DNA from 2 places in the Stenotrophomonas genospecies 3 genome. Region 1 is predicted to be linked to the other one. Evidence: riboswitches for the same ligand, from Rfam matches in the RefSeq annotation. Region 1 holds a riboswitch; the other holds the start of a gene.
What was found. A riboswitch is a leader RNA that binds a small molecule or an ion and turns the genes downstream of it on or off. The one in region 1 is predicted to bind cobalamin.
Positions count from the first base shown of each region.

Region 1 (14,560 bases):
CTCCATGCTCGGCCCGCCCCCGGCCCTGCGTCAGTCGCTTTGCTGTCAGCGATGGTCACCGTGCGTATCACGCAGGTAACGTTTTGTAACAGCATCAGGCTATGCTGGACGCCAAGTTGTTGCCAGGCCTGAGGCCCGGCCCGTGCGCCAGCAACCCCGGCTGAATGGCGCCCGCCCCCGGGACCCGGGCGGCCCGAAGGCTGGGATAGCATCGCCGCGCTCGTGCCGTGGCGGTACGTGTGCGTCCACGGAGGCCTTGAAAATGCTGGATATCGTACTGGTTGAAGACGATGCCCGCCTGGGTACGATGGTCAGCGACTATCTGCAGCGGCATGGCTACCAGGTGGCCCACGAGCGCAGCGGTGAGCGTGCGGTGGCCCGGATCCTGGCCGACAAGCCCGCCCTGGTCCTGCTCGATGTCGGCCTGCCCGACCAGGATGGTTTCGAAGTGTGTCGGCAGATCCGCCCCCACTATGACGGCATCATCTGCGTGCTGACCGCCCGCACCGACAACATCGACCAGGTGCTGGGACTGGAACTGGGCGCCGACGATTACATCGGCAAACCGATCGAACCACGGGTGCTGCTGGCCCGCCTGCGCGCCCACCTGCGCCGCCACCGCCGGGTCGAACCACGCGACGGCAGCCTCCGCTTCGGCGAGCTGAGCATCGACCCGTCCACCCGCAACGTGCACCTGCAGGGCGCGCTGCTGGAGCTCACCACTGCCGAGTTCGACCTGCTGTTCCTGCTGGCCAGCAATGCCGGCCAGATCCTGGACCGCGATGCGCTGCTGCGCGGCCTGCGCGGGATCGCCTTCGACGGCCTGGACCGTTCCATCGATGCACGCATCTCGCGCCTGCGCCGCAAGCTGGGCGACAACCCTGAACAACCGGAGCGGATCAAGACCGTACGTGGCCGCGGCTACCTGTTCAGCCGCTCGGCATGGGGATGAAGCGCACGCCCTCGGCGATGCGCGGCCACGCCTTCCACTTCCTGCGCTACGGCATCGGCTTCCTGGTCGCCCACCTGCTACTGATCGTGCTGGGCCTGTGGGCCTGGGATGCGCTGCTGGAAGACCGCACCGAAGCCGGACTGCTGGCCGAGATGCGCGGTACCCATGCCCTGCTGCAGCACCGCTTCGCCGAAACCCCGCGCGAGCAGTGGCCGACGCTGGCGCGCGAACTGGACGCCGACTTCGCCTATGCCCTGCGCATGGTGCCGTTGGCAGAGGCGATGAAGGCGCTGCCGGCCAGCCAGCGCCCCCCCTTCAGCAACGGCCGGGTGCAGATCGACCTGGAGCACATGCGCAGCCTGCAGCGGATCGGCGACAGCGACTACGCGGTGATGCTCGGGCCGTTGGACGAAGCGCTGCCTGACGAGGGCTGGCAGGACAGCGAAGTGTCAGGCGTGGCGATCCTGCTGCTGATCCTGATGGTGGTCGTGGCGCTGCCGATGTATGTGATGGTCTACCGCCTGTGGCGCGACGTCTCGCAGCTGGCCCAGGCCGCCCGGCAGATGCGCGATGGTCAGCTGGACACGCGTGCGCCGCGCGCCGGCACCGCGCTGGTGCGGCCGCTGGCCAATGCCTTCAACCACATGGCCGAGCAGCTGCAGCAGCTGCTGGAAAGCCAGCGCGTGCTGGCGCAGGCGGTGGCGCACGAAGTCCGCACGCCGTTGGCGCGGATGCGCTTCGGCCTGGCCGACCTGGAGGACACCGCGCTGGACGAGATACAACGCGATGCGCTGGGCGGGCTGCGCACCGATGTCGATCGGCTGCAGCACCTCACCGATGCCGGCGTCGAATACGCCGCACTCGGTCGTTGCCATCAGCTGACCCGCCAGCGCCTGCAGCTGGCGGCACTGGTCCGTGGCGTGGTGGCCCAGTTCGCACCGCTGCCGCTGCCGGTACAGCAGGTGCTGTCGCCAGCAGGCCTGGTCAATGTCAACCGGCATATGCTGGAACTGGCGCTGCGCAACCTGCTCGGCAATGCCCTGCGCTATGCGCGGCGGCAGATCCGCATCGCCAGCACGGTCAACGATGGCTGGCTGTGCCTGCAGGTGGAGGACGACGGCCCCGGCATCGCGCCCGAACTGCGCGGCCAGGTACTGCAACCCTATGTGCGGCTGGACCCGGGCAGCCCCGGTTTCGGCCTCGGCCTGGCGCTCGTGCAGGTGGTGGCCGACAAGCATGGCGGCCACGTTGAAGTGACCGATTCGGAGCTGGGCGGTGCCTGCATCCGCCTGCACCTGCCGCAGGAAAGCGGCGGTGCCGTGGAGAGCGAGGCGGCCTGCTAGACCGCCGGTTCCGCGCGCGGCAGGGCAAACACGAACAGCGCGCCACGCTCACTGTCACGTAGTTCGATGCGGCGGCCATGCAGCTGCACGATCCGCTGCACGATCAGCAGGCCAAGCCCACCGTTCTCGCCACGCCGTGCGCCCAGCGCGGCCGGCGCCTGGAACAACTGTGCGCGCAGCGCCGCTGCCACGCCGGGGCCATCGTCGGCAACGCTCACCTCAACGCTGTCCTGCGTCGCGCGCAGGCGCACCTCGATCTGGCCACCCTCGGGCGCATGCCGCAGCGCGTTGTCGAGCAGGTTGGTCAGCACCCGCTCGACCAGGCCCAGATCGGCGCGCACCAGCGGCAGGCCGGGCGGGAAGTCCGCGTGCAGGTACTGGTTGCGAGCCTGCGCCGCCAGCTCGAATTTCTGCAGCACGTCCTGCAGCAGCTCCGGCAATGCGAACACCTCCCACTCCAGGCGCACTTCGCCATGTTCCAGCCGCGCCAGCTCGAACAGCGCACGCGCAAGCCGGCCAACCTTGGCGCTCTGCGCCAGCGCTATACCGAGGTAGCGGCGGCGCTCGTCCGGCGACAGCGTGGCGTCCTTCAGCGCCAGCGTTTCCAGATAGCCGTGCAGCGACGACAACGGCGTGCGCAGGTCGTGCGAGATGTTGGCGACCAGCTCGCGGCGCTGCAGGTCCTGCTGGCGCAGCTGCTGCCACTGCTCGCCGAGCCGCTGCGCCATCTGCGCGTGTGCGTGTTCGAGGATCACCAGCTCGTCGCGCTCACCGGGACGCAGCGGCTCCGGCGGCGGTAACGGCGTGGGTGCGTCGATGTCGAAGGCCTGGATGCGCCGGGTCAGCCGCCGCAGCGGGCGCGTCACCCAGTAGAAGGCCACCAGCCCGGCCAGCAGGCCCAGGCTGCCGACCAGCATCACCGACCACAGCGTGGTGTTCCACTGGCTGCCCGCCGCCAGGTCGTCGGCGAGCATCTGCCGGTGTTCGCCGACCAGCACCACGTACACATAACCGGCCTGGCGGCCCTGCACGATCAACGGTGCAGCACTGAACACCTTGCGGCCATCGGCGCTGCGCGGGTCATCGCCGAGGATCGGCAGTGGCGCACCCGACAGCAGGCGGCGCAGCGGTGCCACGTCCACCTTGTTGCGCACCAGATGGCCGCTGGGCGCGTCGTGGCCGAGAATGCGGCCCTGGTCGTCCAGCAGGTAGACCTCGACGCTGGGATTGACCGCCATCAACTGACCGAACAGCGCGCGCACCGCCGCATCGCGCATGCCGCTGGTGTCCATCAGTTCGCTGCGCTGGGCGATGTGCTCGGCCAGGCCCAGCGACAGCCGCTGCACCACTTCCTGCTCATGGCGGGTATTGGCGCGCATCTGCAGCGCCAGCAGCGCCATGCAGCACATCAGCATCAGCGCGGCGATCACCGCCGCCAGCTTCTGCCATAGATTGGGCTTGATCATGCCGCCGCCCCGGCCGGGTCGACCAGCTTGTAGCCGCGCCCCCACACCGTCAGCAGCCGCCGCGGGTTGGCCGGATCCGGCTCGATCTTGCTGCGCAGGCGATTGATGTGGGTGTTGACCGTGTGCTCGTAGCCATCGTGCTGGTAGCCCCAGACCTGATTGAGCAGTTCCATGCGCGCGAACACCTGGTCCGGATGACGGGCGAAGAACAGCAGCAGGTCAAACTCGCGCGGGGTCAGCTCCAGCGCATTGCCATCCACCGACGCGGTACGCGCGACCGGGTCCAGCTGCAGACCACCCAGCTCGATCGCGCCGGCATCGATGCGCGCGCTCTGCGCCATCGCCTCGGCCCGGCGCAGCAGCGCACGCACGCGGGCCACCAGTTCCGGCATCGAGAAGGGCTTGGCCAGGTAATCATCCGCACCCAGTTCCAGGCCGACGATGCGCTGCGTTTCGCTGCCACGCGCACTGATGATGATGATCGGCACATAGCGCGCCATCGCGCGTGCACGCTGGCACACCTGCAGGCCGTCCACGCCGGGCAGCATCACGTCCAGCACCAGCGCATCCCATGGCCCTTCCTGCTCGAGCAGGCGCAGGCCGGCATCGCCGCTGGCGGCATGGGCGACGTCGTAGCCCTCATCGCCCAGATGCATGCGCAGCAGGTCGGCGATGTGGGCATCGTCTTCAACGATCAGCACGCGTTTGGTGGACATCGGCAGCTCGGGGCCAGTGGGGAGGCTGGCTGCATTGTGGCGCGGGATGGCCGCCGATACCTCACGAAAAATTGAATCCTGCGTGAGGATTCGTTGACCCGGGCGGGCGCAGCATGGCCCCGTCGCCCCTTCCCGGAGTCCGCCATGTCCCTTACCCGACGCCATCTGCTGGGCCTGGGCGGTGTTGCCACCGCCGCCGGCCTGCTCGGCCTGGGGGCCTGCAGCCGTGCCGCCCCGGCCGCCGCTGAAGCGCGCCCGTCGCGACAGTTCGAGGTCATGCGCAGCGATGCCGACTGGCGCCAGCGCCTGACCCCGGCGCAGTACGCAGTGCTGCGCCAGCAGGCGACCGAGCGCCCGTACAGCAGCCCGCTCAACAAGGAACACCGGCAGGGCACGTTTGCCTGCGCCGGCTGTGCGCTGCCGCTGTTCTCCTCCTCCACCAAGTTCGAGAGCGGCACCGGCTGGCCCAGCTTCTGGGCACCGCTGCACAACGCCATCGGCGAAGACCGCGACGTCACCTTCGGGATGCTGCGGGTGGAGGTGCACTGCCGCCGCTGCGGCGGCCATCTCGGCCATGTGTTCAACGATGGGCCACGCCCGACCGGGCTGCGCTACTGCATGAACGGTGCGGCGATGGTGTTCGTTCCCGGTGCCCCTGCTGGCACTGCCGACGGCTGGCGGGTGCCGGTCGGTTCTTCCCCTGCTTCCGGAGCCTGACGATGCTGCTGTTGCTGCTTGCCTATCTGGGGGGCGCGCTGACCCTGCTCAGCCCCTGCATCCTGCCGGTGCTGCCGTTCGTGTTCGCGCGTGCCGATCGCCCGTTCCTGCGCAGCACGCTGCCGTTGCTGCTGGGCATGGCGCTCACCTTCACCGTGGTCGCCAGCCTGGCCGCGGTGGGCAGCCAATGGGTGGCGCAGGCCAACCAGGTTGGACGCTGGATCGCCCTGCTGCTGATGGCGCTGTTCGCGATCGCGCTGCTCTGGCCGCGGCTGGCCGACCACCTGCTGGCACCGTTCCAGCGCGTGGGTGCCCGCCTGAGCGCACGCGCCGATGCGGCGGATGCCGCGGGGCACGGCGGCGCGTGGACCTCGCTGCTGATCGGCATCGCCACTGGCCTGCTGTGGGCGCCGTGCGCCGGGCCGATCCTCGGCCTGGTGCTGACCGGTGCTGCCCTGCATGGCGCCAGCGTCGGTACCAGCACCCTGCTGCTTGCCTATGCATCGGGTGCGATCACCGCGCTGGCGCTGGCGGTGTGGGTCGGCGGCCGGGTGTTCCGTGCGCTGCAGGCGCGGCTCGGCCTCGGCGATGTCCTGCGCAAGGTGCTGGGTGTAGCCGCGCTGCTGGCCGTCGTAGCGATCGGCCTCGGCTGGGATACCGGCCTGCTGACCCGTCTTTCGACGGTCAGCACCGCGCGCATCGAGCAAAGCCTGCTGGACGCAGTACCCGGCGCGCAGCCGGCGGCACCGCCGATGATGATGATGGCCGGCGCCAATGCAGGTGCCGATGCACCGCTGCCGGTGGAAGGCACCCTGCCCGCGCTGGAGGGTGCCACCGGCTGGCTCAACAGCCCGCCGCTGAGTGCACAGCAGCTGCGCGGCAAGGTGGTGCTGGTCGATTTCTGGACCTACTCCTGCATCAACTGCCTGCGCGCGATGCCGTTCGTGCACGAATGGGAACGTCGCTACCGTGACCATGGGCTGGTGGTGCTCGGCGTGCACACGCCGGAGTTCGCCTTCGAACGCAACCCGAGCAATGTGATGAAGGCGGTGCAGCAGCTGAAGGTCGAGTACCCAGTGGTGCTCGACAACCAGTACACGATCTGGCGCGCCTTCAACAACCGCTACTGGCCGGCGCAGTACTTCGTCGACGCGCAGGGCAACATCCGCGGCCATCAGTTCGGCGAGGGCAACTATGCGCGCTCGGAACAGATGATCCGTCGCCTGCTGACCGAAGCCGGGCAGACCAACCTGCCACCACCGGCCGATCCCGCTGCCGCCGACCTGAAGGGCGTGGCCGTGCAGGCCGACATGGGCAACCTGCGTTCGCCGGAAACCTACCTGGGCCACGCCCGCGCCGAGCAGTTCGCCTCGCCCGGCGGGCAGCGCAGCGACACCGCGTTCGACTACACGCTGCCCACCACTCTGGCGTTGAACCAATGGGGACTGTCCGGGCGCTGGACCGTCACCGACGAAGCCGCACAGCTGCAGCAGGCCGGTGGCCGCATTGCCTTCCAGTTCCATGCGCGCGACCTGCACCTGGTGCTGGCACCGAGCGAGGACGGCAAGCCAGTGCGCTTCCGCGTCTGGCTGGATGGCAAGCCGCTGCCCGCCGCCGATGCCGGCAGCGATGTCGGCGCCGATGGCAGCGGCGTGGTCAACGAACACCGCTTGTACCAGCTGGTGCGCCAGCGCGGCACGGTCGGCCCGCATCGCTTCGAGATCGAATTCCTCGATGCGGGCGTGCAGGCCTATGCCTTCACCTTTGGTTGAAACGGGAGGACATGATGAAACTCTCCTTTGAACAGGGCGTCGCCGCCGGTGTCGCCGGCCTGGTGGCCACCGCTTTGATCGCCGGCGTGCTGCTGGTCGATCACGGCGCGGTCGCGGCGCCGGTCGAGGCCAGCGCGCAGGTCAAGGCGCTACCTGCGCCCAGCGGCGACGCCGCGTTCCACGATGACGCCACCCATGCCAGCGTGGTGTTCGCCGGCGGTTGCTTCTGGGGCGTGCAGGGCGTGTTCCAGCACGTCAAAGGCGTGAGCAATGCGGTGTCCGGCTACATCGGTGGCAGCGCGGCCAATGCGCGCTATGAGCGCGTCAGCGGTGGCCAGACCGGTCATGCCGAAGCCGTGAAGATCGACTACGACCCGCGCCAGGTCAGCTATGGCCAGCTGATGCAGGTGTTCTTCTCGGTGGTGCACGACCCGACCCAGCTCAATCGGCAGGGACCGGACCAGGGCAGCCAGTACCGCTCGGCGATCTTCAGTGATGACGCACGCCAGCAGGCGGCCAGCCGCGCCTACATCGCCCAGCTCGGCCAGGCCGGCAGCTACCGCGCACCGATCGTCACCCAGCTGGTCAGCGGCCAGCACTTCTACCCGGCCGAGAGCTACCACCAGAACTACATGACCAACTACCCGCAGGCGGCCTACATCCGCTACTACGACGCACCGAAGCTGGCGGCACTGGGCAAGCAGTTCCCGGCGCTGTACCGGCGCGACGCGGCGCTGGTGCCGATGCGGTAACGACCCGGGTAGTGCCGGCCGCTGGCCGGCTCCTGCGGATCTGGGGATCGCCGGCCAGCGGCCGGTACCACCTCCCAAAAAAAGACGCACGGCCATCCAGCCGTGCGCTTGGGAAGTATCGGCCGTGCCCCGATCAGGCCCGTCCGACGATGACATGCTAGGCTCGCCATCATCATGGGTACAGCACCAGATGGCGGGAAGTTCGATGGATACAGATGACCAGAGCGCGATGATCCCACCCCGCTACCAACGGCTGTCCGATGAACTGGCCGAAGCCATCCACGGCGGACGCCTTCCGGTCGGCAGCCGCCTGCCTTCACTGCGGCAGATGGCTCTGCAGCGAAGGCTCAGCCTGAACACGGTGATCGCGGCCTATCGCCAGCTGGAGGACGCCGGCCTGGTCATTCCGCGGCCCAAAGCCGGCTTCGAGGTCGCGCCGCGATTGTCGGTGCCAGAGCGTTCGCTGCGTGATACCCCGTCCGCCCCCACCGCACCACTGCAGCAGGTGCTGATGGCGCGCGTGCTGGAGGCACAACGTCGCTCCGGAGTGATCGACCTGGCCTTCGCCGGTCCGCGCGGTCGCCAGTTCTATCCGGGCGCACAGCTGGCCCGTCACACCGCGCAGGTGCTGCGTCACGGCCAGCAGACGGTGGAGACCTACGCGCGCCCCAACGGTTCACCCCGGCTGCTGGCGCAGATCGTGCGCCGTGGTCCACGCATGGGCCTGCACACCCACAGCGAGCGGCTGCTGCTGACCCACGGCGCGATGGAGGCCCTACAGCTGGCACTGCGCGCGGTCACCCAGCCCGGTGATGCGGTCGGCATCGAGGCGCCGTCCTACTTCAACCTGTACCCGTTGCTGGCCAACCTCGGCCTGCGGGCCATCGAGCTGCCCACCCACCCGCAGCACGGCCTGGATGTCGATGCACTGGAAGCGATGCTGGAGCACACGTCGCTGGCCGCACTGGTGGTGATGCCGACCGTGCACAACCCGCTGGGCTGCACCATGCCGACACCCGCCAAACAGCGCTTGGCCGAACTGGTCAACGCACGGCAACTGCCGCTGATCGAAGATGCGGTGTATGCCGAGCTGCAGTTCTGCGAACCGCCGGCGCCCTTGCTGAAGGCCTTCGATCGCGATGGCTGGGTGATGGTGGTCGGTGGGTTTTCCAAGACACTGGCGCCGGATTACCGTATCGGCTGGCTGGATGGCGGCCGCTTCGCCGAGCGCATCGCGCTGCTGAAATTCCAGTCCACCGGTGGCGAGCCTCAACTGCTCGGCGATGCGGTGGCGGCGTATCTGGAAGCCGGCAGCTACGAGCACCACCTGCACCGCATGCGCCGGCTGTATCGCGAACAGGTGGGACGGCTGCGCCAGCTGGTGGCCGAACACTTCCCGGCCGGCACCCGTGCCACCGAGCCACAAGGCGGCTTCCTGCTGTGGCTCGAACTGCCGGGCGTGGATACGCGTGAGCTGTTCGAGCGTGCGCTGGCAGAGGACATCGTGTTCATGCCCGGCCAGGTGTATTCACGTGGTGCGCGCTATCGCCACTGCCTGCGGCTGTCGTGCTGCCAGACGCTGGATGCGCGCTTCATCGGTGCGGTTGAGCGGCTCGGTGCGATCGCGAAGGAGCTGGCGGCTGCGGCACGGTAACGCCGGCCGCTGGCCGGCAACCTCGGGATCGCCGGGTGGATGCAGTTGCCGGCCAGCGGCCGGCACTACCCAGGATCACTCAAGCAGGTGCACGCCCAGCGCTTCGCCATCCGCTCCCGGCAGATACGGCAGCCGCCCCCAGCACGGCATCGGCAGGCGCTGCTGCAACGTCGCAATGGAACGACTGGGTGCGATTGCGCGGGAGCTGACAGCTGCAGCACGGTAGTGCCGGCCGCTGGCCGGCAACCTCGGGATCGCTGAGTGGATGCAGTTGCCGGCCAGCGGCCGGCACTACCCAGGGTCACTCAAGCACGTGCGCGCCCAGCGCCGCGTGTACTCGCGCGGCGCACGCTACCGCCACTGCCTGCGGCTGTCGTGCTGCCAGACGCTGGATGCGCGCTTCATCGGTGCGGTGGAGCGGCTCGGTGCGATCGCGAAGGAGCTGGCGGCTGCGGCACGGTAACGCCGGCCGCTGGCCGGCAACCTCGGGATCGCCGGGTGGATGCAGTTGCCGGCCAGCGGCCGGCACTACCCAGGATCACTCAAGCACGTGCGCGCCCAGCGCCGCGTGTATTCGCACGGCGCGCGCTACCGCCACTGCCTGCGGCTGTCGTGCTGCCAGACGCTGGATGCGCGCTTCATCGGCGCGGTGGAGCGGCTCGGTGCGATCGCGCGGGAGCTGGCAGCTGCAGCACGGTAGTGCCGGCCGCTGGCCGGCAACCTCGGGATCGCCGGGTGGATGCAGTTGCCGGCCAGCGGCCGGCACTACCCAGGGTCATTCGAGCAGGTGCGCCGACAGCGCTTCGCCATCCGCTCCCGGCAGATACGGCAGCCGCCCCCAGCACGGCATCGGCAGGCGCTGCTGCAACGTCGCGATGTTCTCATCCTGGCGCTGCATCACCGGGTCGATGTGGTTGCCGATCCAGCCCAGGCACTCCACGCCACTGGCCTGCAGCGACTGCGCAGTCAGCCGTGCGTGGTTGACGCAGCCCAGCCGCATGCCGACCACAAGTACTACCGGCAGATGCAATGCACGCACCAGGTCAAGCTGGTCCAGCGTGGTCGAGACCGGCGCCAGCCAACCGCCAACACCCTCCACCACCACGACATCGGCCTGCGCACGCAGGCGCGCGAACGCGGCCACGATCTGCGCCAGCTCCACCTGCACGCCATCCTCGGCTGCGGCCAGCTCCGGCGCCAGCGGCTGCCGCAGCGCGTACGGATTCAGGTCGGCATAGTCCGGCACCGGCCAACTGGCCGCCTGCAGCGCCAGCGCGTCCTCGTTGCGCAGGCCCTGCCCCAGATCTTCACTGCCACTGGCCACCGGCTTCATGCCGACTGCGCGCAGGCCGCGCCGGCGCAGTGCATGCAGCAGCGCGGTGCTGGCCGCGGTCTTGCCGATCTCGGTATCGGTGCCGGTGACGAACAGGGCAGGCGGCAGCGTGGCGGGCAACGGCATCGATAAGCTCCAGCGGGGCAACAGAGCCTGCATTATCGCCGGCCCGGCGCGCTTGCTAGACTGCGGGCATGTTCGCCAATGCCTCGCTTACCGGCAGCAAGCCGGAACAATACGCCCAGCTGCTGGAACAGGCCCGTGGCCTGGTCTACGCCGAGTCCGACCGCATCGCCAACGCGGCCAACCTCTCCGCACTGGTCTATCACGCTCTGCCCGACCTGAACTGGGTGGGCTTCTACCTGTACGACGGCAAGGAGCTGGTGGTCGGCCCGTTCCAGGGCCTGCCGGCCTGCGTGCGCATCCCGCTGGACAAGGGCGTGTGCGGTGCCGCCGCCAGCCAGCGCGTGACCCAGCGCGTGGAGGACGTCTATGCCTTCCCCGGCCACATCGCCTGCGATTCGGCCTCGCGCTCGGAACTGGTGGTGCCGTTGCTGCGCGGCGATGAACTGATCGGCGTATTCGACATCGACAGCCCGAAAGTCGGCCGCTTCGATGCCGACGACCAAGCCGGCCTGGAAGCCATCGCCCGCGTGTTCGTCGAGGCGCTGGGATGAGCGCACCGAAGCTGCGCAACATCGGCCCGAAGAGTGCGGCGTGGCTGCGTCAGGTCGGCCTGCGCAGCCGCGAGGATCTGGTTGCGATCGGCGCGGTCGGTGCCTTCGTCAAGGTCAAGCGCGCCGGCTTCAAGCCCAGCCTGAACCTGCTCTATTCACTGGAAGGCGCGTTGCTGGACTGCCATTGGCAGGAACTGAGCGAGCCGCAGCGTGAGGCGCTGGTGCAGGATTACGAAGCGCGCATCGCTGCGCATCCGCTGAAGGCGGCCGGCCCCGCTTCGGGCCCGGTGCATGAGCAGCGCTTCGATGCTGACGACGACGCTGAGGACAGCGTGGCCGAGCGCGCGGACGAGGATTGAGGCCTCCGCGTTCCTGGGGATGCCGGCCAGCGGCCGGCACTACCACTGTGATGCGGGATCGGTAGCGCCGGGTCATGCCCGGCGACTGCGGTCAGGGCTGCTGCAGCTCCAGCAGCTCACCCACCAGCCCGATCTCGCCACGCTCCAGCCACACCCGCAGGCGCGTGCCGTGGTCGATGCGCAGCGCCCAGCACAGCGACATCGGCAGACCGCAGACCTGCGACAGCACCATGCGCAGTGGGCCGCCGTGGCTGACCACCAGCGTCGGCACCGGATCGTCATCATCAAGCAGGCGATCCAGCGCGCGCGCGATACGCCGCTCGAAGTGGCCCCAGCTTTCGCCGTTCGGCGGCGGGAATGCATGCGGGTCGGCATGGAAGGCCGCCAATGCATCCTCCGGCAGGTCGAACAACGACTGTCCGTCCCAATCGCCGAAATCCAGCTCTTCCCATTCCTCGTCCGCTTCCACGTCCAGCCCGCGCGGGGTGGCCAGGGCCATCGCCGTGTGCAGCGAGCGCAGCCGCGGCGAACTGATCACCCGCTCCCAGGGCTGCGCAGCGTAGGCGTCGACCAGTTCCTGCGGCAGGCGGGCCAGCTGCGGTGGATCACTGCGGCCATCGAGGAACTCATCGCGACCGTTGCCGGCATGGCGGACCAGGTCGAGGATCATGCGTGCGTCCTGTACAGGCAACGCGGGAACAGCGGAAAACGGGCGGACATCGGCAACGGCACCACGGGATCGAGGGACCATTCTAAGGGCACAGCAAAGGCAGTCGAGCAGGCTCGACGCTACGGGCCGCCTGCGATGCCGTAGACTGCGCGCACTTCCAGGTGACCTGCGGCCACGGCCGGCAGGTTGAAACGGGAAGCCGGTGACGCGTGGATCCACGCCAGGCCGGCGCTGCCCCCGCAACGGTAAGCACGTCAGTTCCAGGCAACAACGCCACTGTGCCGCAGGCATGGGAAGGCGCCTGGACGGTGGCCTCGCGCCACCCGGCGGCAAGCCCGGAGACCGGCCAGGAAGCCTCAGGTCGCGATGCGGTGGGCATGGCGCTGGATGACCGCAGCCTGCGCTGCGGCGTCGGCGCATGCCTGCCCTCGCGGCTCCTCCCCTTCGCCACGCGGGCGTGCGTGGCACCTGGAGTCCCCCATGAAGCTGCAGTCCCGAATGCTGTCCCTGGCCGTGCTGGCCGCCCTGCCCGCGCTGGCCCAGGCCGCCGATGACACCACCGCGCTCGACCAGATCCTGGTCACCGCCACCCGCACCCCGATCGCCCTGCAGGACAGCATCGCGCCGGCCCAGGTGATCGACCGCGCGCAGATCGAATCCAGCCAGGCCACGTCGCTGCAGGAACTGCTGCGCGGCCGCGCCGGCATCAACCTGACCAACTCCGGCGGCCTCGGCAAGCAGAGCTCGCTGTTCCTGCGCGGCACCAACTCGGGCCACACCGTGGTGCTGGTGGATGGCGTGCGCATCAACAGTGCCGACCTCGGCCTGGCCATGTACCAGGACCTGCCACTGGCGCAGATCGAACGCGTGGAAATCGTGCGCGGCCCGCAGTCCAGCCTGTACGGTGCCGACGCCATTGGTGGCGTGATCCAGATCTTCACCCGCCGCAACCAGGGCGATTTCGCTCCGCACTTCCAGCTCGGCGGTGGCAGCAACGGCCTGCGCGAAGCCAGCGGCGGCATCGGCGGTGGCACCGAACGCGGCTGGTTCGGCGCCGACATCGCCTACCAGCATTCCGACGGCATCGATGCCTGCCGCGGCTCCGCCTCGGTGTTCACCGCGGGCTGCTTTGCCGACGAGCACGACCGCGACGGCTACCGCAACCTGTCCAAGAGCCTGCGCGGCGGCTACAGCTTCAACGACCAGTGGACCGTGGAAGGCAGCGCACTGCGCGCCGACGGCAAGAACCACTACGACGGTTACTACAACTATTCGGAAACCCGCCAGCAGGTGCTCGCTGGCAAAGTGCGCTACACCCCGTCTGAACGCCTGGCGTTCACAGCCAACGTCGGCCGCAGTGACAACGAGTCGGACAACTTCGGCGCACCGGGGGTGTTCGGCAGCGCGCAGACCCATCGTGACAGCGCCTCGCTGCAGGGTGACTTCGGCGTGGCCGAGGGCCAGCTGCTGAGTGCAGGCGTGGATTGGAGCGAAGACAACCTGGATGGCAGCAGCGCGGGTTACCTCGTCGACAGCCGCCGCAACACCGGCGTGTTCCTGCAGTACCAGGGCCGCTTCGGCCGCCACCAGCTGCAGGCCAGTGCGCGCAACGACGACAACCAGCAGTTCGGCAACCACGCCACCGGCAGCGTGGGCTGGGCGATGGAACTGGAGCACGGCCTGCGCGTCAATGCCAGCTACGGCACGGCGTTCAAGGCGCCGACCTTCAGCGACCTGTACGACCCGTGGAGCGGCGTGCCGACGTTGAACCCGGAGAAGTCCAAGAGCGCCAACCTTGGCGTTTCGCAGCAGGGCCAGGGCTGGCACTGGGGCCTGGACGTGTACGAGACCCGCATCGATGACCTGATCACCTACGATGCCTCCACGATGAAGATGCGGCAGGTGGAGAAGGCGCGCATCCGTGGTGCCGAGCTGACTGGTGGCATGCTGCTGGCCGGCTTCGACATCAATGCGCAGCTGAGCTATACCGACCCGCGCAACCGCACCCACGGCAGCACCCAGTTCGACAACTGGCTGCCGCGCCGCGCGCAGCAGACCGCGCGCCTGGACGTCGACCGCCGCTTCGGTGACGTCCGCGCCGGCCTGACCGTGCAGGGTGCGGGCAAGCGCTATGACAACGCCAGCAACT
Region 1 covers NZ_JBTMUR010000015.1:4,795-19,354, reverse strand. Annotated here, with positions in the region: gene ACX9OT_RS18270 (winged helix-turn-helix domain-containing protein) at 263-952, shown strand; gene ACX9OT_RS18265 (ATP-binding protein) at 949-2,295, shown strand; gene ACX9OT_RS18260 (sensor histidine kinase) at 2,292-3,761, opposite strand; gene ACX9OT_RS18255 (response regulator transcription factor) at 3,758-4,477, opposite strand; gene msrB (peptide-methionine (R)-S-oxide reductase MsrB) at 4,622-5,194, shown strand; gene ACX9OT_RS18245 (cytochrome c biogenesis protein DipZ) at 5,197-6,966, shown strand; gene msrA (peptide-methionine (S)-S-oxide reductase MsrA) at 6,981-7,718, shown strand; gene ACX9OT_RS18235 (aminotransferase-like domain-containing protein) at 7,924-9,372, shown strand; partial or broken gene ACX9OT_RS18230 (dethiobiotin synthase) at 9,448-9,552, opposite strand; gene ACX9OT_RS18225 (hypothetical protein) at 9,638-9,835, shown strand; gene ACX9OT_RS18220 (hypothetical protein) at 9,875-10,072, shown strand; gene bioD (dethiobiotin synthase) at 10,148-10,831, opposite strand; gene ACX9OT_RS18210 (GAF domain-containing protein) at 10,900-11,382, shown strand; gene ACX9OT_RS18205 (TfoX/Sxy family protein) at 11,379-11,741, shown strand; gene ACX9OT_RS18200 (histidine phosphatase family protein) at 11,833-12,411, opposite strand; cobalamin riboswitch at 12,554-12,776, shown strand; gene btuB (TonB-dependent vitamin B12 receptor) at 12,892-14,560, shown strand, end outside.

Region 2 (14,560 bases), on a different contig from region 1:
GTCCAGCTACTACCTGCGCGAGTTCCCGCAGTGGCCGCTGGTGGACGTGCAGCACACCGCCACCCTGTCGGCCACCGAGCTGCGGCGCTACCTGTTCGAAGCCGGCGACGTCGACTTCCACGGTGCGCTGCTGATGCTGCGTGGCAATGTGCCGGCGCCGGTGTACGACATGCTTGAAGCGTTCCGCAAAAGCGCGCCTGCCTATGGCCAGCTGGTGGCCGAGTACCGCTTCATCGAACAGTACAAGGCCGCCTGGAAGGATGCGCCCTACGCGCCCACCTTCGTCACCACCGATGCGGTGGTGGTGCATTCGGGCCACGTGCTGCTGGTGCGTCGCCGCTCGGAACCCGGCAAGGGGCTGTGGGCGCTGCCCGGCGGCTTCGTCGGCCAGGAACAGAGCCTGCTCGACAGCTGCCTGCGCGAACTACGCGAGGAAACCCGGCTGAAGATTCCGCTGCCGGTGCTGAAGGGTTCGCTGAAGGGCCAGCAGGTCTTCGACCACCCCGACCGCAGCCAGCGCGGCCGCACCATCACCCACGGCTTCCACTTCGAGTTTCCGGCCGGTGAACTGCCGCCGGTGCGCGGCGGCGATGACGCCGACAAGGCGCGCTGGATACCGGTGAGTGAAGCCCTGGACATGGGCCCGCAGCTGTTCGAAGACCACCTGCACATCCTGGAGTATTTCCTCGGCCGCGGCTGACAGGCCCGGCCTCCCCACTGGCGGATAGACCGCTGGTGTCACTCGACGCGAAGGAGCTTCCGTCATGCACTACCTCGATAATCTTCTCCTCAACACCGACAGCTACAAGGCCAGCCATTGGCTGCAGTACCCGCCGGGTACCGATGCCACGTTCTTCTACGTCGAATCACGTGGCGGCCTGCACGATCGCACGGTGTTCTTCGGCCTGCAGGCGATCCTCAAGGACGCGCTGGCACGACCGGTCACCCACGCCGACATCGACGACGCTGCTGCGGTATTCGCCGCGCACGGCGAACCGTTCAACGAGGCCGGCTGGCGCGATATCGTCGACCGGCTTGGCGGCCACCTGCCGGTGCGCATCCGCGCCGTTCCCGAGGGCAGCGTGGTGCCCACCCACCAGGCACTGATGACCATCGAGTCGACCGATCCGGCTGCGTTCTGGGTGCCGTCGTACCTGGAAACGCTGCTGCTGCGCGTGTGGTATCCGGTCACCGTGGCCACCATCAGCTGGCACGCACGGCAGACCATCGCCGCGTTCCTGCAGCAGACCAGCGACGACCCGCAGGGGCAGCTGCCGTTCAAGCTGCACGACTTCGGCGCGCGCGGTGTATCGAGCCTGGAATCGGCCGCGTTGGGCGGTGCCGCGCACCTGGTCAACTTCCTCGGCACCGATACCGTGTCGGCGCTGTGCCTGGCACGCGCGCACTACCACGCGCCGATGGCCGGCTATTCGATTCCGGCCGCCGAGCACAGCACCATCACCAGTTGGGGCCGCGAACGCGAGGTGGACGCCTATCGCAACATGCTGCGCCAGTTCGGCAAGCCCGGTTCGATCGTGGCGGTGGTGTCGGACAGCTATGACATCTACCGCGCGATCAGCGAACACTGGGGCACCACCCTGCGCGATGACGTGATCGCGTCGGGCGCCACCCTGGTTATCCGTCCCGACTCGGGTGACCCGGTGGAGGTGGTGGCCGAAAGCCTGCGCCGGCTGGATGAAGCCTTCGGCCACGCGATCAACGGCAAGGGCTATCGCGTGCTCAACCACGTGCGGGTGATCCAGGGCGATGGCATCAATCCGGACACCATCCGCGCGATCCTGCAGCGCATCACCGACGACGGCTACGCCGCCGACAACGTGGCCTTCGGCATGGGCGGTGCACTGCTGCAGCGGCTGGACCGCGATACGCAGAAGTTCGCGCTGAAGTGCTCGGCCGCACGGGTCGAGGGTGAGTGGATCGACGTCTACAAAGATCCGGTCACCGACGCCGGCAAGGCCAGCAAGCGCGGCCGCATGCGCCTGCTGCGCCACCTGGACGATGGCAGCCTGCATACGGTGCCACTGCCGGCCAACGGCGACGACACCCTGCCGGACGGCTTCGAGGACGCAATGGTGACCGTGTGGGAGAACGGCCGCCTGCTGCACGACCAGCGGCTGGACGACATCCGCACGCGGGCGGCCGTGGGGCATTGAAGGTGCATCCCGACCGGGGTCAGAGCCCGCTGCGTGGCAGCGGGATCCGACCCCTTCCTTCCGCTGGGGTCGGATCCCGTTGCAGCGCAGCGGGTTCTGACCCCTGCGCTCTTGACCGGCGCCACCAACAGGTCCACCTTGCACACGCCGAAGGTATCCCTCCCATCGCTGCGGCGCGGGGAGGGGTTTAAACGGGAATCCGGTGAAGGCGCCTCGCGCGTCCATTCCGGAGCTGCCCCGCAGCGGTGAATGGAAACGAATCCTGCCAACAGCACTGGGCTCGCGCCTGGGAAGCGGCGGGTAGTAGGTGGGCTGCGGCCCGTGTCCATCAGCCCGAATACCGGCCCCGGCCGGGGGACACGACCGTCCCCTGACTCGACCTGGAATCTCCGCGGGGAGGTTGCCGGGGCCGTCGTCGTCCTGCGCGTGCAGGCGGTGTGGCCGCGCGCGTCCTGTTCACGGTATCCGGCCAGACCCGTTCACCCACGCGCTGATGCATGGGCCACCGCCGTTGCCGGCGGTCCATGCGGTACCTGACGATGACCGAGCTCCAACGCCCCACCCTGACCCTGCCCGCCGACGGCAAGCGCCTGCTGCTGCATTCGTGCTGCGCGCCCTGTTCCGGCGAAGTGATGGAGGCGATCACCGCCTCCGGGATCGACTACGCGATCTTCTTCTACAACCCCAACATCCACCCGGTGAAAGAGTACGAGCTGCGCAAGCAGGAGAACATCCGCTTCGCCGAGCAGCACGGCATTCCTTTCATCGACTGCGACTACGACACCGACAACTGGTTCAGCCGTGCACGCGGCATGGAAAACGAGCCCGAACGCGGCATCCGCTGCACGATGTGCTTCGACATGCGTTTCGAGCGCACTGCGCTGTATGCGCACGAACACGGTTACGACACCATCAGTTCGTCGCTGGGCATCTCGCGCTGGAAGAACATGGCGCAGATCAACGACTGCGGCATCCGTGCCGCGTCGCGCTATGAAGGCCTGCAGTACTGGGACTACAACTGGCGCAAGGGCGGCGGTGCCAGCCGCATGATCGAGATCAGCAAGCGCGAGCAGTTCTACCAGCAGGAATACTGCGGCTGCGTGTACTCGCTGCGCGATGCCAACCGTCACCGCCGCGAGAATGGCCGCGAACGGATCAAGATCGGCCTGCTGTACTACGGGCAGGACGCTGAGACGCCGCAGGGCGATTGACGTGTGGGCATGGGGCGGCCACGCTGGTCGCCCCTTCTGCTGTACCGGAACTGCCATGACCGCCCTGCCCGCCGATGTCGCCCTGCTGGTGATCGACCTGCAGCCGGACTTCATGCCCGGTGGCGCGCTGGCCTGCGACCAAGGCGATGCGCTGGTGGCACCGATCGCCGATCTGCTGGCACAGCGCCGCTACCGCACCGTGGTGGCAACACAGGACTGGCACCCGGCCGACCATGCCTCGTTCGCCAGCCAGCACCCCGGCCAACGCCCCTTCGAGACCATCCTGCTGCACGCGCAGCCGCAGACCCTGTGGCCGGACCACTGCGTGCAGGGCAGCGCCGGTGCCGCGCTGCATCCGGGCGTGGACTGGACCGTGGCCGACCTGATTCTGCGCAAGGGCACGCGCCAACAGGTGGATTCATACAGCGCCTTCCGCGAGAACCATGGCCCCGATGGCGAGCGCCCGGCCACCGGCCTGGCCGGCTGGCTGCACGAACGCCGCATCCGCGAAGTGCACGTGTGCGGCCTGGCCCGCGACTACTGCGTGCTGTGGAGCGCGCAGGACGCGGTGAAGTCCGGCTTCCGGGTGAAATTCCTGTGGGAGCTGACCAAGCCGGTGACCGACGCCAACGACGCGATGGTGCGCGAGGCGCTGGGCAAGGCGGGGATCGCGATCGCCTGAGGCGTGACCGCCGGGCATGGCCCGGCGCTACCGCGCACGTCGCTTATGCCGCTTGCGCGCTCCTGCCCACAACAACACAATCGATTCATCCAGCCCCCTAACTACGCCCCCCTATAGATCGCGGGACGGCCGAACCGGGGGCTTTTCATTGGATGAAATCAGGATTCGGTAGTGCCGGCCGCTGGCCGGCAACCTCGGGATCTCTGCAGTTGCCGGCCAGCGGCCGGCACTACCGGATAGCACCCGTGGTAGCGCCGGGCCATGCCCGGCGGACGCGGGATGGGCGATTACCGGAACACCACCGTGCGATGCCCATTGAGCAGGATGCGGTGCTCCACATGGCGGCGAACCGCGCGTGCCAGCACCAGCGATTCGGTATCACTGCCCAGCCGCACCAGTTCGCGCGGCGCCATCGCGTGGTCCACGCGGGCCACGTCCTGTTCGATGATCGGTCCTTCGTCCAGATCCTCGGTGACGTAGTGCGCGGTGGCGCCGATGATCTTGACCCCGCGCGCGTGCGCCTGGTGGTACGGCTGCGCGCCCTTGAAGCTGGGCAGGAAGCTGTGGTGGATGTTGATCGCACGGCCGGCCAGCGCGCGGCACAGCGTGGGTGACAGGATCTGCATGTAGCGCGCCAGCACCACCAGGTCGATGCGCTCGCGCTCGACCAGGTCGATGATCTGCTGCTCCTGCACCGCACGCGTATCGGCGGTCACCGGCAGGTGGTGGAACGGAACCTGGTAGGACGCGGCCAATGGCGCGAAGTCGGCGTGGTTGGACGCTACTGCGGCAATGTCCACCTTCAGCTGGCCGCTGTGGGCACGGAACAGCAGGTCGTTGAGGCAGTGCCCTTGCTTGCTGACCAGCACCAGCAGGCGTGCGCGGCGGCGACCATCATGCAGCTGCCAGTCCATGCCGAAGCCGGCGGCGAGCGTGGCCATGGCGGCGTGCACGGTCTCCAGCGGCAGGCCGGCATCGCGATCGAAATGCACGCGCAGGAAGAAGCGGCCGCTCTCCTCATCGCCGAACTGCTGGGCGTCGAGAATGTTGCAGCCGTGGTCGAACAGCAGGCCGGATACGCGGTAGACGATGCCGGTACGGTCGGGGCAGGACAGGGTGAGGATGGAATCGGGGCGCATCGCCCGAGTGTAGGGCAGCAGCCTGTCCTCGGGATCGATGGTCACCGATGCAACCGACCTGCTTGGTTCAGTCCCAAGCGATACTTGGGTTTCTCCATGGCAAGCTGGTCGGTCATGAACCTGTTGCAACTGATCCGCAGCTTCACCCGCACCGCAGAGACCGGCAGCATTGCCGCCGCGGCCCGCATCCTTGGCATCAGCGCCACCGCAGTCGGCCAGAACATCAACCGGCTGGAGGCGCATCTGGGCGTACGGTTGCTGAACCGAAGTACGCGGCAGCTGGCGCTCAGCGAGGCCGGCGCGCTGTACCTGGCGCAGGTGCGCCACATCGAAGCCGACCTGGCGCGTGCACAGGCGATGGTCACCTCTGGTGACATCGAACCGGCCGGACCACTACGCATCGCCAGCAGCAGCGCGTTCGGTCGCCACGTACTTGCCCCCTTGCTGCCTTCGCTGCAGCAGCGCTACCCGCAACTGCAGCTGGAGCTGCGCCTGACTGACCGCGCCGTGCAGCACGGCCCGGAAGCGGTGGATGCCAGCATCCGCATCGGTGCACAGCTGGAGGACGGGGTCGTCGCACGGCAGCTGGCGCGCGTGCCGTTCGTGTTCTGTGCCTCGCCGGCCTATCTGAAGGCACACGGCACCCCGCAGCAGCCATCCGACCTGGGCGGCCATCGCGGGCTGCTGCATCGCTTCCCCACCGATGGCCGGCCGCTGCGCTGGGGCCTGCTGAAGGAGGGCCAGCGCGTGGACGCCGCGCTGCCGCCGAGCATGGTCTGCGATGACATCGATGCGCTGGCGACGCTGGCCGCAGCCGGTGCCGGCATCACCCGGCTGGCCGCATTCGTGGCAGAGCCGTACCTGCGCGATGGCCGCCTGCAGGCAGTGTTCGGCGCCGACACTGCATGGCGCCCGGAGCCGATGGAGGTCTATTTCTGCGTCAGCGACCGCCGCGATTTCACTGCCAAGATCCGCGCGCTGTTCGAACACCTTCAGGCCGGCATCGCGCCGGCCTGGCGGGTGTGAGCCTCAGCGCGTCTTGAACACGCCGCGCGCATCGCGCGGCTCGCACCGCAGGTACTGCGGCGCCGGTTCCACGCTGTCGCGCAGCGCGGCGGCGGCATGCCACGGCCAGCGCGGGTCGTAGAGGATGCCGCGCGCCAGGGCTACCGCATCGGCGTGGCGATGGCGCAGGATCGATTCGGCCTGCTCCGGTTCGGTGATCATGCCCACGGCGATGACCGGCATGCGCACCTTGGCCTTGATCGCCGCTGCGAACGGCACCTGATAGCCCGGGCCGACGGTGATCTTCTGGCGCTCGTCCAGGCCACCGCTGGAGACATGCAGGAAGTTGCAGCCGCGCGCGTCCATCACCTGCGCCAGCGCTTCGCTCTGCACCAGATCCCAGCCGCCATCGACCCAGTCGCTGGCGGAGATGCGCACGCCCACCGCGACCTTGTCGGACACTGCCGCACGCACCGCATCGAACACCTCCACCAGCAGGCGCAGGCGGTTCGGCAGCGAGCTACCGTAGCCATCGGTGCGGCGGTTGCTCAGCGGCGACAGGAACTGGTGCAGCAGATAACCGTGCGCGGCATGCAGCTCGATCAGCTCGAAGCCCAGGCGCTCGGCGCGCACCGCACTGGCGGCGAAGGCGGCGATGACCTCGGCGATGCCGGCCTCGTCCAGTTCCTGCGGTGCCGGATCGGCGGCATGGAACGGCAGCGGCGACGGCGCCACGGTGGCCCAGCCACGCGCATCGTCGGCCGGCAACTGGCCACCACCGTCCCACGGACGCCTCACCGAGGCCTTGCGGCCGGCATGGCCCAGCTGGACGCCCAGCGGCATCGGCGACCAGCGGCGGACGCTGGCCAGCACCTGCGCCAGTGCGGCCTCGGTGCCGTCATCCCACAGGCCCAGGTCGGCCCAGCTGATGCGGCCGCGCGGTTCGACCGCGGTGGCTTCCAGGATCAGCAGGCCGGCGCCGGACTGCGCCAGGTTGCCCAGGTGCATGGCATGCCAGTCGCTGGCGCGACCGTCTTCGGCGGAGTACTGGCACATCGGCGCGATGACGATGCGGTTGGACAGGGTCAGGGGGCCGAACGAGATCGGCGAAAACAGCTGGCTCAAGACGGTGATGAACGACGTAGGGGGTGCGTATTGCACCGCCGCACGGCCTGCGAATCAACCGTCTGGATGGATCGCTGTTTCGCGGTGGGCGTGCAGCCGAGCGTGTGCTCGGCTCAGGACGAAGCCCACGCGGCCAGCGCCTCGGCGCAGTCCCGTTCATCCTTGAACTGCAGCAGGTCGTCGGCGCGGGTGCGGCCACGGTTCAACGCCGCCACCGGCAGCCCTGCCCTGGCCGCCGCCTGCACGAAGCGGAAGCCGGAATAGACCATCAGCGATGAACCCACCACCAGCACGGCGTCGGCCTGCTGCAGGTGCTCCTGCACCGCCTGCACGCGCTCCCGCGGCACGTTTTCGCCGAAGAACACCACATCCGGCTTCAACACGCTGCCGCAATGCGGGCACTCGGGCACCACGAACGCGGAGAAATCGGTCTCCAGATCGGCATCACCATCGGGCGCGATGCCTGCCTCCAGCGCGTCCCAGCCGGGATTGGCGTCCAGCAGGCGCTGCTGGAAGTCTTCACGATCGCTGCGACGCTCACAGCCCATGCAGCGCACCAGATCCAGGCGGCCATGCAGGTCGATCACGTTGTGGCTGCCGGCACGCTGGTGCAGGCCGTCCACGTTCTGGGTCAGCAGCACCTGCAGCTTGCCTCGGCTTTCCAGCGCGGCCAGGGCCTGGTGGGTGCCGTTGGGCCGGGCCAGGCCGAAGCGCGGCCAGCCGAGCAGGCTGCGCGCCCAGTAGCGCTGGCGGGTGGCCGCCTCGCCCATGAAGGCCTGGTAGGTCACCGGCGGCGTGCGTTTCCACTGGCCGTCGGCATCCCGGTAATCGGGAATGCCCGAGGCGGTGCTGCAGCCGGCGCCGGTCAGCACGAACAGGCGCTGGGCACGGTCGATGAAGTCGGTCAGTGGCAGGGTCATGGCTGCCAGATGGGGGCGCGGTGGCGCCCCCGCAAGCGCCGGTCCGTTGGCCGGGTCAGGCCGCCGGCAGCGGCGGTACCGCGATCGGGTGGCCTTCCTCGTCCAGCGCGATCATCACGAAGTGGCCGCGGGTGCACAGCTTGCGCTCGCCGCTGTGCAGGTCTTCGGCGACCAGTTCCACCTCCACCTTCATCGAGCTGCGGCCGACTTCGACGATGCGGCCGATGGTTTCCACCATCTGGCCGATGCGGATCGGCAGCTTGAAGTCGACCTGGTCGCTGCGCGCGGTCACCACGGTGCGGCGCGAGTAACGGGCGGCGGCCAGGAAGGCGGCCTTGTCCATCCACGCCAGCGCCTGGCCACCGAACAGGGTGCCAAGGTGGTTGGTGTGGTTGGGAAAGACGATTTCGGCCATGCGCACTTCGGTGGGCGGCACGGTCTCGGGGATGGGGGTCATGGGGGGGCTTCGGTGTGGGGTGCTGCGGATTCTAAGCGACCGGCGTGATGGCCATCGGAATGCACGTGCAACGGTCACCCGGCAGCGGTGCCTGCGCAGGCCGCGCCTGCGGCAGGCGTTACACTGCGCCACGCCCACTGCCAGGACCGCCCATGCCCGCCACTTCTGACCTGCTGGCCTTCGCGCTGGTTTCACTGGCCATGGTGCTCACGCCCGGGCCGAACATGATCTACCTGATCTCACGCTCGATCTGCCAGGGGCCGATGGCAGGCCTGATCTCGCTGGGCGGGGTGGCGCTGGGCTTCGTGTTCTACATGCTGTGTGCGGCACTGGGCATCACCGCCCTGCTGATGACCGTGCCGTTCGCCTACGACGCGCTGCGCATCGGCGGCGCGCTGTACCTGCTGTACCTGGCCTGGCAGGCGCTCAAGCCCGGTGGCCGTTCGCCGTTCGCGGTGCGCGAACTGCCGCAGGACAGCCCGCGCAAACTGTTCACGATGGGCTTCCTGACCAACCTGCTGAACCCGAAAGTGGCGGTGATGTACCTGTCGCTGCTGCCGCAGTTCCTGCATCCGGACGGCGAGGGCAGTGTGCTGATGCAGTCGATCGTGCTGGGCTCCACCCAGATCGCGGTGAGTGTGACCGTGAACGGCATGATTGCGCTGACCGCTGGCAGCATCGCCGGTTTCCTGGCCGCGCGCCCGACCTGGCAGGTGGTGCAGCGCTGGCTGATGGGCACGGTGCTGGCCGGGCTGGCGGTACGCATGGCGGTGGAAGGGCGACGCTGATTGCAGAGTCGAGCTTGCTCGACCGCTTTGCGCGAACGGCAGTCGAGCAAGCTCGACTCTACAAAGGCCCGCGTGCAGCATGACGGCCGGTAGCACCAGGCAGGCTCCGCCGGGCATGGCCCGGCGCTACCAACAAAAAACCCCGGCGTTGGCCGGGGTTTTTCGTTGCGACAGATGTGACCGGTTCGATCAGAAGTTCATGTCGAAGGCGACTTCGCCCTGCACGCCGACCTGGTAGGCCGATACGCGGCGTTCGAAGAAGTTGGTCAGCTCCTGCACGTCCTGCAGTTCCATGAACGGCAGCGGGTTGCGCACGTTGTACTTCTTTTCCATGCCCAGCTTGGCGAAATGCTGGTCGGCACAGTGCTGCAGGTACTGGCGCATGTCGCGGGTGGAGATGCCGGCCACGCCGCCGGACAGCACGTCCTCGGCGAACTGCACTTCGCATTCGATGGCTTCGGCCAGCATGTCGTAGACCTGCTGCTTCATCTCTTCGTCGAACAGGTCCGGTTCTTCCTCACGCACCACGCGCACCGACTCGAACGCGAACTCCATGTGCGCGCTCTCGTCGCGGAACACCCAGTTGGTGCCCGAGGCCAGGCCCGGCAGCAGGCCGCGCGAACGGAAGTAGTACACGTAGGCAAAGGCCGCGAAGAAGAACAGGCCTTCGATGCAGGCGGCGAAGCAGATCTGGTTGAGCAGGAACTGGCGGCGCTGTTCGCGGGTCTCGATGCGGGTCAGGCTCTGGATCGAGTCGATCCACTTGAAGCAGAAATCGGCCTTCTTCTTGATCGAGTCGATGTTCTCCACCGCCGAGAACGCCTTGGCGCGCTCTTCCGGATCCGGCAGGTAGTTGTCGAGCAGGGTCAGGTAGAACTGCACGTGCAGCGCTTCTTCATACAGCTGGCGCGACAGGTACATGCGCGCTTCCGGCGCATTGAGATGCTGGTACAGGTTCAGCACCAGGTTGTTGGAGACGATCGAGTCGCCGGTGGCGAAGAACGCGACCAGGCGGTGGATCAGGTGGCGCTCGCCCGGCGACATCTTGCTGTGCAGGTCGGTGATGTCGATCTGGAAGTTGATCTCTTCCACCGTCCAGGTGTTCTTGATCGCGTTCCGGTACATGTCATAGAACTGCGGGTAGCGCATCGGGCGCAGGGTCAGTTCAAAACCGGGATCGAGCAGCATCTGCTTGGGCTTGTCGGCCATGGGTGTTTCCTTGAATTCCTGGGTGAGCCGCCGGGCGTGGCCCGGCGCTACCGTGGGTGTTTTTCCGCAGCCGAGCATGGCTCGGCTCTACAGGTGCGAGGTGTTCGAGTGCCGACCAACGGTCGGCACCCACCGGGCGGTGTGTTACTGGCAGGCCTCGCAGGCTTCCGGGTTTTCCAGCGAGCAGGCGATGGCTTCGTCCGGGCTGAATACCTTGGCCGGGGCCGCAGCGCTCACCGTGGTCTTGGCGATCTTGGTGGCCGGGCGCGAACGCAGGTAGTAGGTGGTCTTGATGCCCTGCTTCCAGGCGTACATGTACATGGAGGACATCGCGCCGATGTTCGGGCTTTCCATGAACAGGTTGAGCGAGGCCGACTGGTCGATGAAGGCACCACGCTCGGCGGCCATGTCGATCAGCGAACGCATCGGCAGTTCCCACGCGGTGCGGTAGACCTCGCGCAGCGTTTCCGGAATCTGTGCCACGCCGGCGATGGAGCCTTCGGCCAGCTTGATGGCGTCGCGCATGTCGGCGGTCCACAGGCCCAGCTTCTTCAGCTCGTTCACCAGGTAGCGGTTGACCTGCAGGAAGTCACCGGACAGGGTCTCGCGCTTGAACAGGTTGGACACCTGCGGCTCGACGCACTCGTAGCAGCCGGCGATCGAGGCGATGGTGGCGGTCGGTGCAATCGCGATCATCAGCGAGTTGCGCAGGCCATGCTCCTTGATGCGGGCACGCAGGGCATCCCAGCGCGCGGTGTCTTCCGGCACCACGTTCCAGGCGTCGAACTGCAGTTCGCCACCGGCGGCGCGGGTGTCGTTGAACGACGGGTGCTTGCCGCGTTCCTGGGCCAGCTCGCAAGAGGTTTCCAGCGCGTGGAAGTAGATTGCTTCGGCGATCTTCTTCGACAGGGCGCGGGCTTCGGCGCTGTCGAACGGCAGGCGCTTGCGGAAGAACACGTCCTGCAGGCCCATGCAGCCCAGGCCGACCGGACGCCAGCGCAGGTTGGCGCGGCGGGCGGTTTCGATCGGGTAGAAGTTCAGGTCGATGACGCGGTCGAGCTGGCGCACGGCCAGGCGCACGGTCTCGGCCAGCTTCTCGAAGTCGAACTCGTTGTGCTCGTCGAAGTGGTTGCCCAGGTTGATCGAACCCAGGTTGCACACTGCGGTTTCATCGTTGGAAGTGACTTCCAGGATTTCGGTGCACAGGTTGGACAGGTGGATCACGTTGCCCGGACGCAGGGTCTGGTTGCTGGCGCGGTTGCACTTGTCCTTGAAGGTCATCCAGCCGTTGCCGGTCTCGGCCAGCGTACGCATCATGCGGGCGTACAGCTTGCGCGCGGAGATGGTGCGGTTCGCCTTGCCCTGGGCTTCCGCCTGCAGGTAGGCCTGCTCGAAGGCTTCGCCGAACAGGTCGGTGAACTCCGGCACGACGCGCGGATCGAACAGCGACCATTCCTGGTCGGCCTCGACGCGCTTCATGAACAGGTCCGGCACCCAGTTGGCCAGGTTCAGGTTGTGCGCACGGCGGGCTTCGTCACCGGTGTTGTCACGCAGCTCGAGGAAGTCCTCGACGTCGGCGTGCCAGGTTTCCAGGTAGACGCAGGCTGCGCCCTTGCGCTTGCCGCCCTGGTTCACCGCGGCCACGGACGAATCCATGGTCTTCAGCCACGGCACGATGCCGTTGGAGTGGCCGTTGGTCGACTTGATCAGCGAACCACGCGAACGCACGCGGGTATAGCTGACGCCGATGCCGCCGGAGAACTTCGACAGCTGGGCGATGTCGCCGTACTTGGAATAGATCGACTCCAGCGAGTCCTGCGGCGAATCCAGCAGGAAGCACGAGGACAGCTGCTCGTGGGTGGTGCCGGAATTGAACAGGGTCGGGCTGGACGGCAGGTAGTCCAGGTTGCCCATGCGCTTGTACAGCGCCAGGGTCTCGGACACATCCTCGCTCAGCGCGCTGGCAATGCGCAGGAAGAACTGCTGCGGGGTCTCGATCACCTTGCGGGTGTGCGGATGGCGCAGCAGGTAACGGTCGTACAGGGTACGCAGGCCGAAGTAATCGAAGTTCAGGTCCAGCGAGATGTCGATGGCATCGTTGAGCTTGCGCGCGTTGGTCTGCACGAAGTTCAGCAGGCGGTCGTTGATCAGGCCGACTTCATGGCCACGGCTGACCGACTGCGAGAAGGCGTAGATTTCCTGGCCCGAGACTTCCTTGGCGATGTAGTTGGCCAGCAGGCGCGCAGCGAGGCGGCCGTACTCGGGCTCTTCACCGATCAGCAGGGCGGCGGTGCGGATGGACAGTTCGTCCAGCTCGCGGGTGGTGGCGCCGTTGTACAGGCCGGAAATGGTGCGGGTGGCCACGCGCATCGGATCGACGGCGTGCAGGCCTTCGGAGGAACGCTGCACCGCGCGCACGATCTTGTTCAGGTCCACCAGTTCGGTCGTGCCATTGCGCTTGGTCACACTCATCGCGTTGGCCGTCGGCGGCGACGTCAACAGGAATTCGCTTTCCTTCTCGATGGTGGCGCTGGATTCGGTGGTCACGGCGTGTGTCCTCTTGGCGTGATTGGTGGGTGCTCGATGCATCGGGTGACGCAGCCCGGGACATGACAGCCCAGGATGGCAGGACGGCGTCGCAGGGGATGAGACCCTGCGCCTGCCACTGCCGTTGACGATCGCGGATGGGTACCCCGGGCACCCCCTGGAATTGGGGTTGCTGCGACCGACGGCCACAAGATAGTGGGGGTAATGGGGTCCGTCAACGCCAAATGTAGTGAAATTCGGCAATCCCTTGCGCCGCAAGGATCGTGCCATCGGCGCCCGGATCAGACGCTTCAGACCTGCCGGAACGGGCTGCGCAGTCAAGCCCGAAAGGCGTCATCGCGGTGGTACAACGCACCGCGGAAACGGAACAATGACAGCTTCACATGACAGTGATGAAACTGGCTAGGGACAACCCTGTGGATAGTTGGTGGGCAGCCGGTGGAAATCCGGTGGACGGGTGACTTCCGGCCGGTGACGCCCGCGCGCTGGCAGCGGATGCTGGCCGCTCGCTCCCGGAAAAGGATGCTCCGATGCACCTGCGGTTGCCCGCGCTGGCCCTGCTGCCTGCCCTGTTCATTGCCCCGGCGCTGGCCGCCGAAGGGCCGGACCTGCGTTCGGACCAGTGCGGCATTCATACCGACTACGACGTGCTGGTGGACAGCGGTGGCATCTGGCTGCGGCATGGCCCGCAGGCACCGCACGAGGTGGTGTTCCACGATGGCGTGCTGAGCCTGGACGACACGGTCGTGCCGGTCAGCGAGGCCGACGCCGCCCGCCTGCGGCAGATGGAGGCCGGGGCGCGGCAGCTGATGCCGGCGGCCACGGCGCTGGCCCATGAAGTGAGCGGACTGAGCTTCGACGTGCTCGACGGGGTCTATGAAAGCCTCACCGGTACCGCCAACAGCCGCAAGGTCCGGCGCCTGCGCCGGCAGGCCGATGACTGGATCGGCGGCACGCTGGGCAAGGGTTACTGGGAACAGGCAGTGTTCGGGCCGGGCTTCGAGGCCAAGGTGCAGGACATGGCCGAGTCGCTGTCCGCGTCCATCGCCCGCAGCGTGCTGTGGCAGGTGTTCACCGGCCGCAGCGATGCGATGGAAGAACGCGCCGACCGCCTGGACGCGCAGATGGAACAGCAGCTGGAAGGCCGCGCCGAGCGCATCGAGGCCCGCGCGCAGGCGCTGTGCCCGCTGGTGCAGTCGCTGGCCGACACCCACGACGCGCTGGAAGTGCGCTACCAAGGCCAACCGCTGCGGCTGCTGGAGCGCGGCGAGAGCGTGCGGGTGGAGCACGGCGATGGCTCGGG
Region 2 covers NZ_JBTMUR010000014.1:20,953-35,512, reverse strand. Annotated here, with positions in the region: gene ACX9OT_RS17715 (bifunctional nicotinamide-nucleotide adenylyltransferase/Nudix hydroxylase) at 1-700, shown strand, start outside; gene ACX9OT_RS17710 (nicotinate phosphoribosyltransferase) at 765-2,174, shown strand; cobalamin riboswitch at 2,308-2,537, shown strand; gene ACX9OT_RS17705 (epoxyqueuosine reductase QueH) at 2,699-3,385, shown strand; gene pncA (bifunctional nicotinamidase/pyrazinamidase) at 3,441-4,067, shown strand; gene purU (formyltetrahydrofolate deformylase) at 4,355-5,206, opposite strand; gene ACX9OT_RS17690 (LysR family transcriptional regulator) at 5,321-6,232, shown strand; gene ACX9OT_RS17685 (NADH:flavin oxidoreductase/NADH oxidase) at 6,236-7,336, opposite strand; gene ACX9OT_RS17680 (NAD-dependent protein deacetylase) at 7,450-8,256, opposite strand; gene ACX9OT_RS17675 (acyl-CoA thioesterase) at 8,312-8,713, opposite strand; gene ACX9OT_RS17670 (LysE family translocator) at 8,866-9,501, shown strand; gene ACX9OT_RS17665 (ribonucleotide-diphosphate reductase subunit beta) at 9,691-10,710, opposite strand; gene ACX9OT_RS17660 (ribonucleoside-diphosphate reductase subunit alpha) at 10,855-13,257, opposite strand; gene ACX9OT_RS17655 (DUF2884 family protein) at 13,788-14,560, shown strand, end outside.
Region 2: linked by a shared signal. The riboswitch ahead of ACX9OT_RS17705 (epoxyqueuosine reductase QueH) and the one ahead of btuB (TonB-dependent vitamin B12 receptor) in region 1 are both predicted to bind cobalamin.